Linked DNA regions of Lewinella sp. 4G2. The protein of the gene in region 1 binds, or shares a complex with, the protein of each later gene. Links are inferred from orthologs where the notes say so. Each region holds a gene or a part of one and is shown in the gene's direction. Other genes may lie near its edges.

Evidence for each region.
Region 2: the proteins of metK (region 1) and groL are in contact, whole or in part, in a cryo-EM structure (PDB 8P4O), measured with the Escherichia coli proteins. The link is inferred for Lewinella sp. 4G2 from one-to-one orthologs.

The regions. Positions count from the first base shown.
Region 1 is NZ_LVWJ02000014.1:2,874,457-2,879,885, forward strand. What follows is about bases 1,318-4,148. They hold metK (methionine adenosyltransferase), read left to right. Parts: upstream 1,318-2,018; coding sequence 2,019-3,278; downstream 3,279-4,148. Other genes in these bases: manA (mannose-6-phosphate isomerase, class I), read right to left, coding at 1,318-1,832; A3850_RS12025 (hypothetical protein), read right to left, coding at 3,368-4,141. Outside these bases: A3850_RS12005 (TlpA disulfide reductase family protein), read left to right, coding at 1-150; A3850_RS12010 (hypothetical protein), read left to right, coding at 170-622; more of manA, read right to left, coding at 642-1,317; A3850_RS12030 (endo-1,4-beta-xylanase), read right to left, coding at 4,268-5,429. UniProt on the Escherichia coli protein: Catalyzes the formation of S-adenosylmethionine (AdoMet) from methionine and ATP.
Region 2 is NZ_LVWJ02000014.1:3,886,464-3,891,247, forward strand. Bases 373-3,320 are described here. They hold groL (chaperonin GroEL), read left to right. Parts: upstream 373-998; coding sequence 999-2,642; downstream 2,643-3,320. Other genes in these bases: A3850_RS15935 (bifunctional 2-polyprenyl-6-hydroxyphenol methylase/3-demethylubiquinol 3-O-methyltransferase UbiG), read left to right, coding at 373-481; groES (co-chaperone GroES), read left to right, coding at 675-938; A3850_RS15950 (GbsR/MarR family transcriptional regulator), read left to right, coding at 2,947-3,320. Also shown: more of A3850_RS15935, read left to right, coding at 1-372; more of A3850_RS15950, read left to right, coding at 3,321-3,369; A3850_RS15955 (succinate dehydrogenase cytochrome b subunit), read left to right, coding at 3,568-4,272; A3850_RS15960 (fumarate reductase/succinate dehydrogenase flavoprotein subunit), read left to right, coding at 4,306-4,784.

The DNA.
Region 1 (5,429 bases):
AACTACGATATCAAATCGACCCCCACCATCTTCGTGCTCGACGAGAATAAGAAGATCATCTCCAAAAAGATCGGTGCCGAGCAGTTGGATACCCTCCTGGAAATGTTTGAGCGCCAGGATACCAACGAAGAGGAACGGGGCGATAAGTAAGCCGATCTAAACAGCAACTATGGAACCCTCCCAAACGGGCCTCAACGTCTTTACCCCGCAGATGGGAGACGTCTATACGATGATGGCCGTTTGTGGCCTGGCTTTCGTGACCCTGGTCTTCCTGGCCTTTCGACTCAATAAGATCGATAATCCGGACCCCCGGAAAAAAGTGTTGCTGCCCATGCTCGCCTACTTTATGGCCCTGCTCGCGCTGATGGGTTTCCTCGGCTCTTTCTGGTCGGTCTTCAAGTACCCGACGGTGGAGATCACCCAGCAAAATTTCCTGGTGGGCGATGAGACCTATCCGATACCACGTAGCCACGAAGTCAGGATTGAATCCTACGCCGGGACCGGTCTCAATAACAGTTCCCGCGTCCTCTTAATCCAGACGAAGGACCGCCGTACCTGGGCCTTCCCCGATGATCGTTACCCCATCACGGATATGCTACGCTTACTTAAGCGGGACCAATAATTTCCGGTAGTAACCTCCGCTAGAGGTTGACCCCGGCACGATAGATAACGGACTCCCGCAAAGCTCGCAGGGTGATCTTTTCGCCGGCGCCTACGAAGAGGGTACGGTGGTGCTCGTCCAACGTAAAGGATCCATTCAGCTCCTGGGCTTCCCCCGTCATTAGGAGTAGCATACAGGGGCCCTGGGTGGCGTCCACGGTTACTTGCCCACCTGCGTGCACCTGCGACAGCGCCAAAGCGAAATCGGGAGCTGGGGTGGGGTAGACGGACCAGTCGTCACCCCCTGATTCCGGTAACAAAATGGCCGGCTCGACGGGATGGGTAAGCGTGTGTTTGAGTAACTCCGGCACGTCGATGTGCTTCGGCGTGAGGCCACCGCGGAGTACGTTGTCGGAGTTGGCCATGAGTTCCAGACAGGTGCCGCGGAGGTAGGCGTGGGGGATGCCGGCGTCTTGAAAAATGCCTTCACCGGGCTTGAGGTGGACGATGTTCATCCAGTAAATGCTGAAGATCCCGCGATCGTGGTTACCGTTTTTGGTGTAGGTGCGGAAGGCTTCTGCGGCCCAGTAGTTCGGGGAAGAAAGATCGCCTGGTGCTTCTTCTTGTAACGTGCCGAAGAGCGGTTGCAACCAATTATTGATCTGAACTTGGTCTGCTGCCATCACGTGGCGGTATAGCTGCTCGATCCCGCCCTGTTGTAGCTCGCCAGCCAAGGCGTCCCACCCGGGAATAGTATTAAGTGTCTTTAGAATAGCAGCCTCACTACAGAAGCCGTGGAGCAGGTAAAAGTGGCTGATGGCTACGCCTAATTCTGGTTTGTGGTTGTCGTCGCGGTAATTACGGTTGGGTGCGTCGCGAGGAATTTCCCCCGCCGCTTCTTCGGCTGCAAAACCTTCCTCCGCGCCCTCCTTGTCGGGGTGCACCTGAATGGACAGCATTTCAGCAACGTCGAGAATTTTGAATAGATACGGCAACTGATTAGCAAATTGACTGGCGACTTGCTGCCCAAGTAAATCCGCCGGACTCATCGAAATAACCGTTGCGAGGTTCTTCCCGGAAGGGAGTGTTGCCGGTCCCTTAGCGTGCGTCCCCAGCCAGTACTCCGCCCAGGGTTGGCTAATCGCACCCTCTTGCTGTAGGAACTTGGGAATAAATTCCTCGCCGCCCCAGGCGTAGTGTTGAACCGTTCCGGTGATGGGGAAAACTGCCATTTAAGAGTGCGCTTAGCGGTGGTTGTTGCCAAACTAGCAATCTAACATGACTAAAGTTTAATGGCCCAGTAATTATAGTTTTTATGCAGGCAATTTGTTGTCCTCCACAACGATAAACTACCCGGCGCCAGAGGTTAAGGTATGTTCTACTTTACCTACCTTAGCGCCCCCATTAAATCGAAATGTATGCCCTACCTATTTACTTCGGAGTCCGTATCGGAAGGCCACCCCGACAAAGTCGCGGATCAAATCAGCGACAATCTCGTCGACCACTTTTTAGCCTTTGATCCTAACTCTAAAGTAGCCTGCGAAACGTTGGTAACTACCGGGCAGGTCGTGCTTGCTGGGGAAGTAAAATCAACCACCTATCTCGACGTACAGCAACTTGCGCGCGATGTCATCGAGCGGATCGGGTACACCAAGAGTGAGTACATGTTTGAAGCCAATAGCTGTGGTGTGCTGTCGGCCATCCACGAGCAGAGCCCCGACATCAACCAGGGGGTGGACCGCGCTAGCGCCGAAGAGCAGGGCGCCGGCGATCAGGGCATGATGTTCGGCTATGCAACCGACGAGACGGATAACTACATGCCGCTTGCGCTGGACCTAAGCCACAAGATCCTTCAGGAGCTCGCCGCCATCCGCAAAGCCGGTAAGAAGATGAAGTACCTGCGCCCGGACTCCAAGAGCCAGGTAACCATTGAGTACGACGATAAGCACCAACCAATCCGGATCGACTCCATCGTGGTATCAACCCAACACGATGATTTCGATAAGGACGAAAAGATGCTCGCACAAATCAAGGAAGACGTCATCAACATCGTCATCCCCAAAGTGAAGCGGGCCCAGAAGAAATCTATCCAGAAACTCTTCACTAAGGACATCACCTACCACGTCAACCCCACTGGCAAATTCGTGATCGGTGGCCCCCACGGCGATACCGGTCTGACCGGCCGTAAGATCATCGTCGATACCTACGGCGGTAAGGGTGCCCACGGCGGTGGCGCCTTCAGCGGTAAGGATCCGAGCAAAGTGGACCGGTCCGCCGCCTACGCGACCCGCCACATCGCCAAGAACCTCGTAGCTGCCGGTGTGGCCAGCGAAGTGTTGGTGCAGGTGAGTTACGCCATTGGCGTTGCCGAGCCTACCAATATCTACGTCAATACCTACGGTTCGGCTAAAGTGAAACTCACCGACGCACAGATCGCCGACAAGGTGATGGAGGTCTTCGACATGCGCCCCTACGCCATCGAAAAGCGCCTCAAACTGCGGAAGCCGATCTACTCCGATTCCGCTGCCTACGGGCACATGGGCCGGACGCCGGAAAAGAAGACCCTCACCTTTAAGGACGGCTCGGGTACCACTAAAACCATTAAGGTGGAGACCTTCACCTGGGAAAAGCTGGACTACGTAAAGCGTGTGCAGAAAGCTTTTAAGATCAAGGCGTAAGTCTGCTTTCCTGCCAAATAGAAAAGCCCCTTCCGAGTAAATCGGAAGGGGCTTTTTTATTAATCGTTACCAAGGCGTAGTTGGGCCGTTTAAAGCTTAATAAAGTTCCGCGTCACTGCTTGTCCGTCCGCGCGTAAACGAATGGCATATTCACCGGCGGCCAGCGCTGAGAGGTTGAACTTCCGGACGTCTCCCTTATAGTGGCGTATCTCACGGCATTCCATATTGAAGACAGTCACATCGGAGAAGGTAGGTAAGTCGTCACCCGAGATGGTGACGGGTCCACTGCGGTAGGGGTTGGGAAAGATATTGACTCGCGCGCCCCAATCAGGTTCAGCGGCTGTAGGCGTAAAGATGCCAGAGGGGGCCTCCGTGTAAGTCAGACGCCCGGGGATCGTATCAAAAGGTTGCGGCTGGAAAGTATCCTGATCACCAAATTCCGGTGCATTCATGCCCCTAAAGTAGATGGGGGAGTCCCCTTCTTTTTTGTCCTCCCGGCTAAAGCACAATTCCAGCATCACAGCGCCGGGTGCAACGGTAAAGCCGCGTGCCGTCTCGGATACAAATGAGACATTGAAGCTGGCCGGATCGGTAGAGGAGATCATTGCGTCGTTACCCACGAAATTGAAGGGGTTGTCGCCCAGCCGGGCTTCGGCGAAATCAAGCGCATCGCCGTCCCAACTCAGCGAGAATTGCATGGCGGCGATGTTATCCGGAAAGGAATCCGCGATGACGGGAATACAGACGATCGGGTCAGCGGTGATGATTTCAACCGTCGGGATGCGAATCGTGATGTCCGCTTGGGCGGACAACGAGGTACTCAGGCCACAAAAGACCAAAAGAGGTAAAAAATACTTGTTCATAGTGTTGTTGTGACTAAGGCTGTCCGCAACTCTGGACGAAATTTTAGGCTTAAGGTCACCCAAAGGTAAGCAACCGCTTTCATCACCAGGATGAAAGCGGTTGCTGCGAATCAATTCAGAAATGACTTACCAACGGATCACTTGCTCCGTTCCCGTCCGCACGCCATCGGTAAACCGCAGTTGGTAGCTGCCAGCGTTCAGGTAGATATCGAGGGTAGTGGCGCCGTGGCGCAGGGTGCCTTCCCAAATCTGGCGGCCGCTTACGTCGTAAAGGGTAGCCTCCAACTGTAGGGGCAGGTTGTTGCTGAGGGTGATCGCCCCCCGCCCGGGGTTGGGAAAAATGCTGACGCTACCCGTAGGTAGTTGTGGCCTTTCCGTACTGGTCAGCAATTGCGCGCAGTCCAGCGTCATATCGCTGTCTTCAGTCAGATTCATGCGGGTGGTCACTTCCTGGTCGCCACACATCAGGGTGATGGTGTACTCCCCCTTGAAGCCCCGGAGATCGGCCTGGCCGGACCCGTTGGTCGTTACCGTTTCGTCCGTCCACCAGTCGTTAAAGACGAGGTCGGTAAAGACCTTGTGGGTGGGGCGTTTTTCCCAGTTGGCGTAGTAGAGGTTAGCGCCCCGGTTCTGCCAGGTATCGACGTCCCACCAGTTCCAGAACATGAAAGCGTCCATACTCGGGTGGCTAAATGTCATCGTGAGGTAGTCCCGTAGGTAAGCTTTAGCCAGGGAGGTGTCCGTTGGCGTCCGCATATCAAATTCCGTGATCTTTTGGTCGAGTTGGAAACGGTTGTAGAAGTCATCGTAGATGTCCTCCACTTCGTAAATGCTATTGGGGCTACCACCGATGTGGGCCTGGAAGCCGATACCGGTGATGGGTGCGTCGGCGTCCACGATCTCCTGTACGAAGGATTGATACTGGTCGTAGATCAGGCTGCCAATTTCATTCTTGGCGCTGATGGTTACGTAGTCATTCAGGACCAGTTCTGCCTCCAGGGCGAGCTCCCGGGCGCGCTTAAATACCTCGGCGTAGATCTCGCGGCCAGTCTCGTAACCGGGGGTGCCCTTCAGAGCGCCTTCCAGGCTGCGGTTGGTATTGATCTCGTTGATGACATCCCAGTCTGTGACGGGCACGTCGAAGTTTTCGGTCTCCAGCATTTTGACCAGGTGGTTTTCGATCTGAGCCTTGAGGTAGTCCGGGTCGCCGGCGTTGTTCTCCATGCGGAAGGGCATATTGTCCCAGCCCGGCCACAGCAATACGTGGCCGCGCATGTGGATGTTACGG
Region 2 (4,784 bases), 1.0 Mb from region 1 along the record:
GTTTGACCTCATCGTGCTGCGCGACGTCATCGAGCACATTCACGATCAGGAGCGATTTCTGAGCATGGTCCACCGCTACCTTAAACCGGGCGGTCGCATCTTCTTCGGTTTCCCGCCGTGGCGGATGCCTTTTGGCGGTCACCAGCAGGTCTGTCAGAATAAGTTGCTCTCAAAATTGCCCTGGTTCCACTTGCTTCCAACCGGTGCTTACCGCCAGGTCCTCAAGCTAGGCGGTGAAACCCAGAAGCAAATTGATGACCTTGTGGAGATCAAGGAAACGGGGATCAGCATCAGCCGCTTTTCGCAATTGGTGCAAAAGACCGGTTTCAAGTTTGACCAGAAAGACCTCTGGTTCATCAACCCGAACTACCAGGTGAAATTTGGACTTGCGCCCCGCAAACTGCCCGGGCTCCTTGGTGCCTTCCCTTGGGTAAAAGACTTCTACACCACTTGCTGCTACGCGCTCATCAGTGCCAAATAAGCGGGCGCTGCCGCGGGTGCCAGGCAAAGGGTAAAATGGACCCGTCCGCTAACTGACAGAATAGACTGAAAAATTGTCGGGCTACTCCGTAAAGGGAGGGTGGCACGACCTATGCAGCACTCCGGTGGGCCATTCCGTACGATCCGGATGAGCCGCAGAAAATTATCCATTTCATATAACTAAATACGTAAGCATGAAGCCGATCAACGATCGAGTAGTAGTCAAAGCCGCCCCCGCAGAAGAAAAAACCAGTGGTGGTATCATCATTCCCGACACGGCCAAAGAGAAGCCCCAACGCGGTGAAGTAGTGGCCGTCGGCCCCGGTAAGGATGGCAACGCCATGACCGTTTCCGTAGGTGACACCGTCCTGTACGGTAAGTACGCCGGCCAGGAAGTAACCCTGGAAGGAAAAGACTACCTGATCATGCGCGAGGACGACATCCTCGTCATCGTCTAAGAGCAGGACGACTCCCGCTCCCCCACGAATCCATTTTAATAACTACAACTATATACAATTATGGCTAAGGAAATTAGCTTTGACAGATCCGCACGCGAGAAACTGCACGCCGGTGTGGATGCCCTCGCAAACGCAGTAAAAGTGACACTCGGCCCCAAAGGTCGCAATGTCGTTATCCAAAAATCCTTCGGTGCCCCCCAGGTAACCAAGGATGGTGTGACGGTCGCAAAAGAAATTGAGCTCGAAGACGCCGTCGCCAACATGGGCGCTCAGATGGTGAAGGAAGTAGCTTCCAAAACCGCTGACATCGCCGGTGACGGAACGACGACCGCCACCGTGCTGGCTCAGGCCATGATCCAGGCCGGTCTCAAAAACGTGACCGCAGGTGCCAACCCAATGGACCTCAAGCGCGGTATCGATCAGGCGACGAAGGTGATCATCGAAAACCTGAAGACCCAGAGCGAAGTCGTGGGTAACGATTTCGACAAGATCCAGCAGGTAGCATCCATATCCGCTAACAACGACAACGAAATTGGCGGCCTTATCGCTGACGCCATGAAGCGCGTATCTAAAGACGGTGTCATTACCGTCGAGGAAGCGAAGGGTACCGATACCTACGTTGAAGAGGTGATGGGTATGCAGTTCGACCGCGGTTACCTCAGCCCCTACTTCGTAACCGATACGGAGAGCATGGTAACGGAATACGACAACCCGTACGTACTGATCCACGACAAGAAGATCAGCAACATGCAGGACATCCTGCCCGTACTGGAGCAGGTGATCCAGAGCGGTCGCCCGCTGTTGATTATTGCCGAAGACATTGAATCTCAGGCACTCGGTGTATTGGTAGTCAACCGTCTCCGCGCCCAGTTGAAGGTCGTTGCCGTAAAGGCTCCCGGTTTCGGTGACCGCCGCAAGGCCATGCTGGAAGACATCGCCATCCTTACCGGTGGTACCGTCATCAGCGAAGAGAAAGGCTACAAGCTGGACCAGACTACGATGGACCTCCTCGGTACCGCCGAGAAGATCACCGTCGATAAGGACAATACGACCATCGTTAATGGTGCCGGTTCCCAGGAAACCATCAACGGCCGGATCGGACAGATCAAGCAGCAGATTGAAACCACTACATCTGACTACGACCGCGAGAAGCTCCAGGAACGCCTGGCCAAGCTTGCCGGTGGGGTGGCCGTCCTCTACGTAGGGGCCGCTACTGAAGTAGAAATGAAGGAGAAGAAGGACCGCGTCGACGACGCCCTCCACGCTACCCGCGCCGCCGTTGAGGAAGGCATCGTAGCCGGTGGTGGTGTCGCTCTGGTTCGTGCCATCAGTGCCCTGGAGGCAACGAAGGGTGAGAACGAAGACCAGAACATTGGTATCCAGATCGTCCGCAAGTCACTCGAGGCGCCCCTTCGTACCATCAGCGACAACGCTGGCGTAGAAGGTTCCGTAGTACTGCAGAACGTCCGCAACGGCGAAGGTTCTTACGGCTACAACGCGCGCACCGACGAGTACGGCGACCTAAAGGCCCAAGGTGTAATTGACCCCACGAAAGTGACGCGTATTGCACTGGAAAATGCAGCATCCATCGCTGGTATGGTCCTCACCACTGAGTGTGTCATCAACGACAAGCCAGAGCCCGAAGCGGGTGGCGCCGGTGGCCACAGCCACGGTATGCCCGGCGGAATGGGTGGCATGATGTAATTGCCCGGTTACCTACGGTGACCAAACTGTAAGACTAGAGCCTGTCGGAATCCTTTCCGGCAGGCTCTTCTTCTTTGGTGCTATTCACTTTAACTGGCGACTGGGCTACATACTAATTGGATTTAATTTCAGGCACACTTAACAGGTAAAGACCTGAAACAAGAAATACCCAGAATAAACCGAGGCCTGGTAAACCGAAATTGTCCTTTCAGTATTATTTGAAAGTATGGAATTAGAGGAAGGAAAACAACGGTTCATTGAAGCTTGGGGAGCACTCGGAAGTAGTTGGGGGGTAACTCGGACGATGGCACAGATCCATGCTTTGCTCTTGGTGTCTAGCGACCCGCAGAGTTCCGATGACGTGATGGAAGAACTGAAGATCAGCAGAGGCAACGTCAACACAAACATGCGTACCCTGGTGGAATGGGGCCTGGCCTACAAGAAGCTGATTCCCGGTGAACGCAAGGAATACTTCATTGCCGAAAAGGACATGTCCAAAGTGGTGAAGAGCATCGTGATCGCCCGCAAGAAAAGGGAACTGGAACCAATGCTCCGCTTACTCGATGAACTGACCGGCGTCGAGGGCCGCACCGCCGAAGCCGACGAATTCCGGGAAGTCGTTAAGGACCTCAAGCTTTATAGCCACAAAGCAGACTCAGCACTGGACGCACTGGTCAAAATGGACAGTAATTGGTTCTTCTCCACCTTTCTGTCTATGATCAAGTAATAGGTGTTAAATAGTTGACTTACAAGGGCTTGCTGTGGAATACAGAACCGCCTATCAGAGACGAGGGAAACTGTGTCACACAGACCCATTACTTAGAAACTGTCTAAACAAAACACCCCCGGGTATCCCCGTACAACCAACGACTTAAATCCGACCTTTAAGCACTAGTTTTGCGAAGTTTTGCTAAACTCAGTCACTATGAATTCTTGGATTGTCCGGTTCTTAACCTCCAGTATTGGGAAGAAGATCATCATGGCCCTCACTGGCCTTTTCTTGATCACCTTCCTGGCCGTCCACCTCGCTGGTAACCTGCAGTTGATCATGGCGGCGGATGGAGGTCAATCCTTTAATGAGTACGCGTACTTTATGACGAATAACCCCGTCATCAAATTCACGAGCTACGGCTTATACGCTTTCATTTTACTGCACGCAATTCAGGGTATTCTTCTTTGGCTTAACAACAAGAAGGCACGGGGAGCTACGGGTTATGCCGTGAAAAATGACCGGGTAGCTTCCGCCACCAAAAGCTCCATCTACATGGGTTCTTTGGGTACAGTTATCCTGATCTTCATCATTGTACACATGGTACAATTTTGGGCACAAATGAAATTCACGGATAACGTCGGGCTAGTCAACTACGGTGCTGAATATGACGTGAAAGACCTCTACACCCTGGTTAAAGGGGCATACACTAACATCTGGTTTGTCATTTTCTACGTGGTGAGCATGATCATGATTGCTTTCCACCTTGCGCACGGCTTTGAATCCGCTTTCCAAACCCTTGGGCTTAACCACCCAAAGTGGTCTCCCTTCATTCGGGTCATCGGCCGAGCTTACAGCATCCTGGTTCCGCTAGGGTTTGCGGCTATTCCGATCTTGATGTACATCCAGAACCAGCAGTAGCATAAACTATCACCCCCAAAATTTCTCCCGATCATGGCTTTACAATCTAACGTACCCCCCGGCGAATTAGGCAGTAAGTGGACGAAGTACCGCTCCTCCATGCCCCTCGTGGCCCCGAATAACAAACGCCGTATCGAAGTGATCGTGGTGGGTACCGGCCTGGCCGGTGGTGCCGCTGCTGCTACCCTCGGTGAGCTTGGCTACAAGGTGAAGGTTTTCACCTTCCACGATAGCCCCCGCCGCGCGCACTCCATCGCCGCACAGGGTGGTATCAACGCCGCTAAGAACTACCAGAATGATGGAGACTCCGTCTACCGTCTCTTCTACGATACCATTAAGGGTGGTGACTACCGCAGCCGCGAATCCAACGTGCACCGTTTAGCGGAGGTAAGCGTCAACATTATTGACCAGGCCGTAGCTCAGGGGGTTCCCTTCGCCCGTGAGTACGGTGGTCTTCTCGCCAACCGCTCCTTCGGTGGCGTGCAGGTAAGTCGTACGTTCTACGCTCGGGG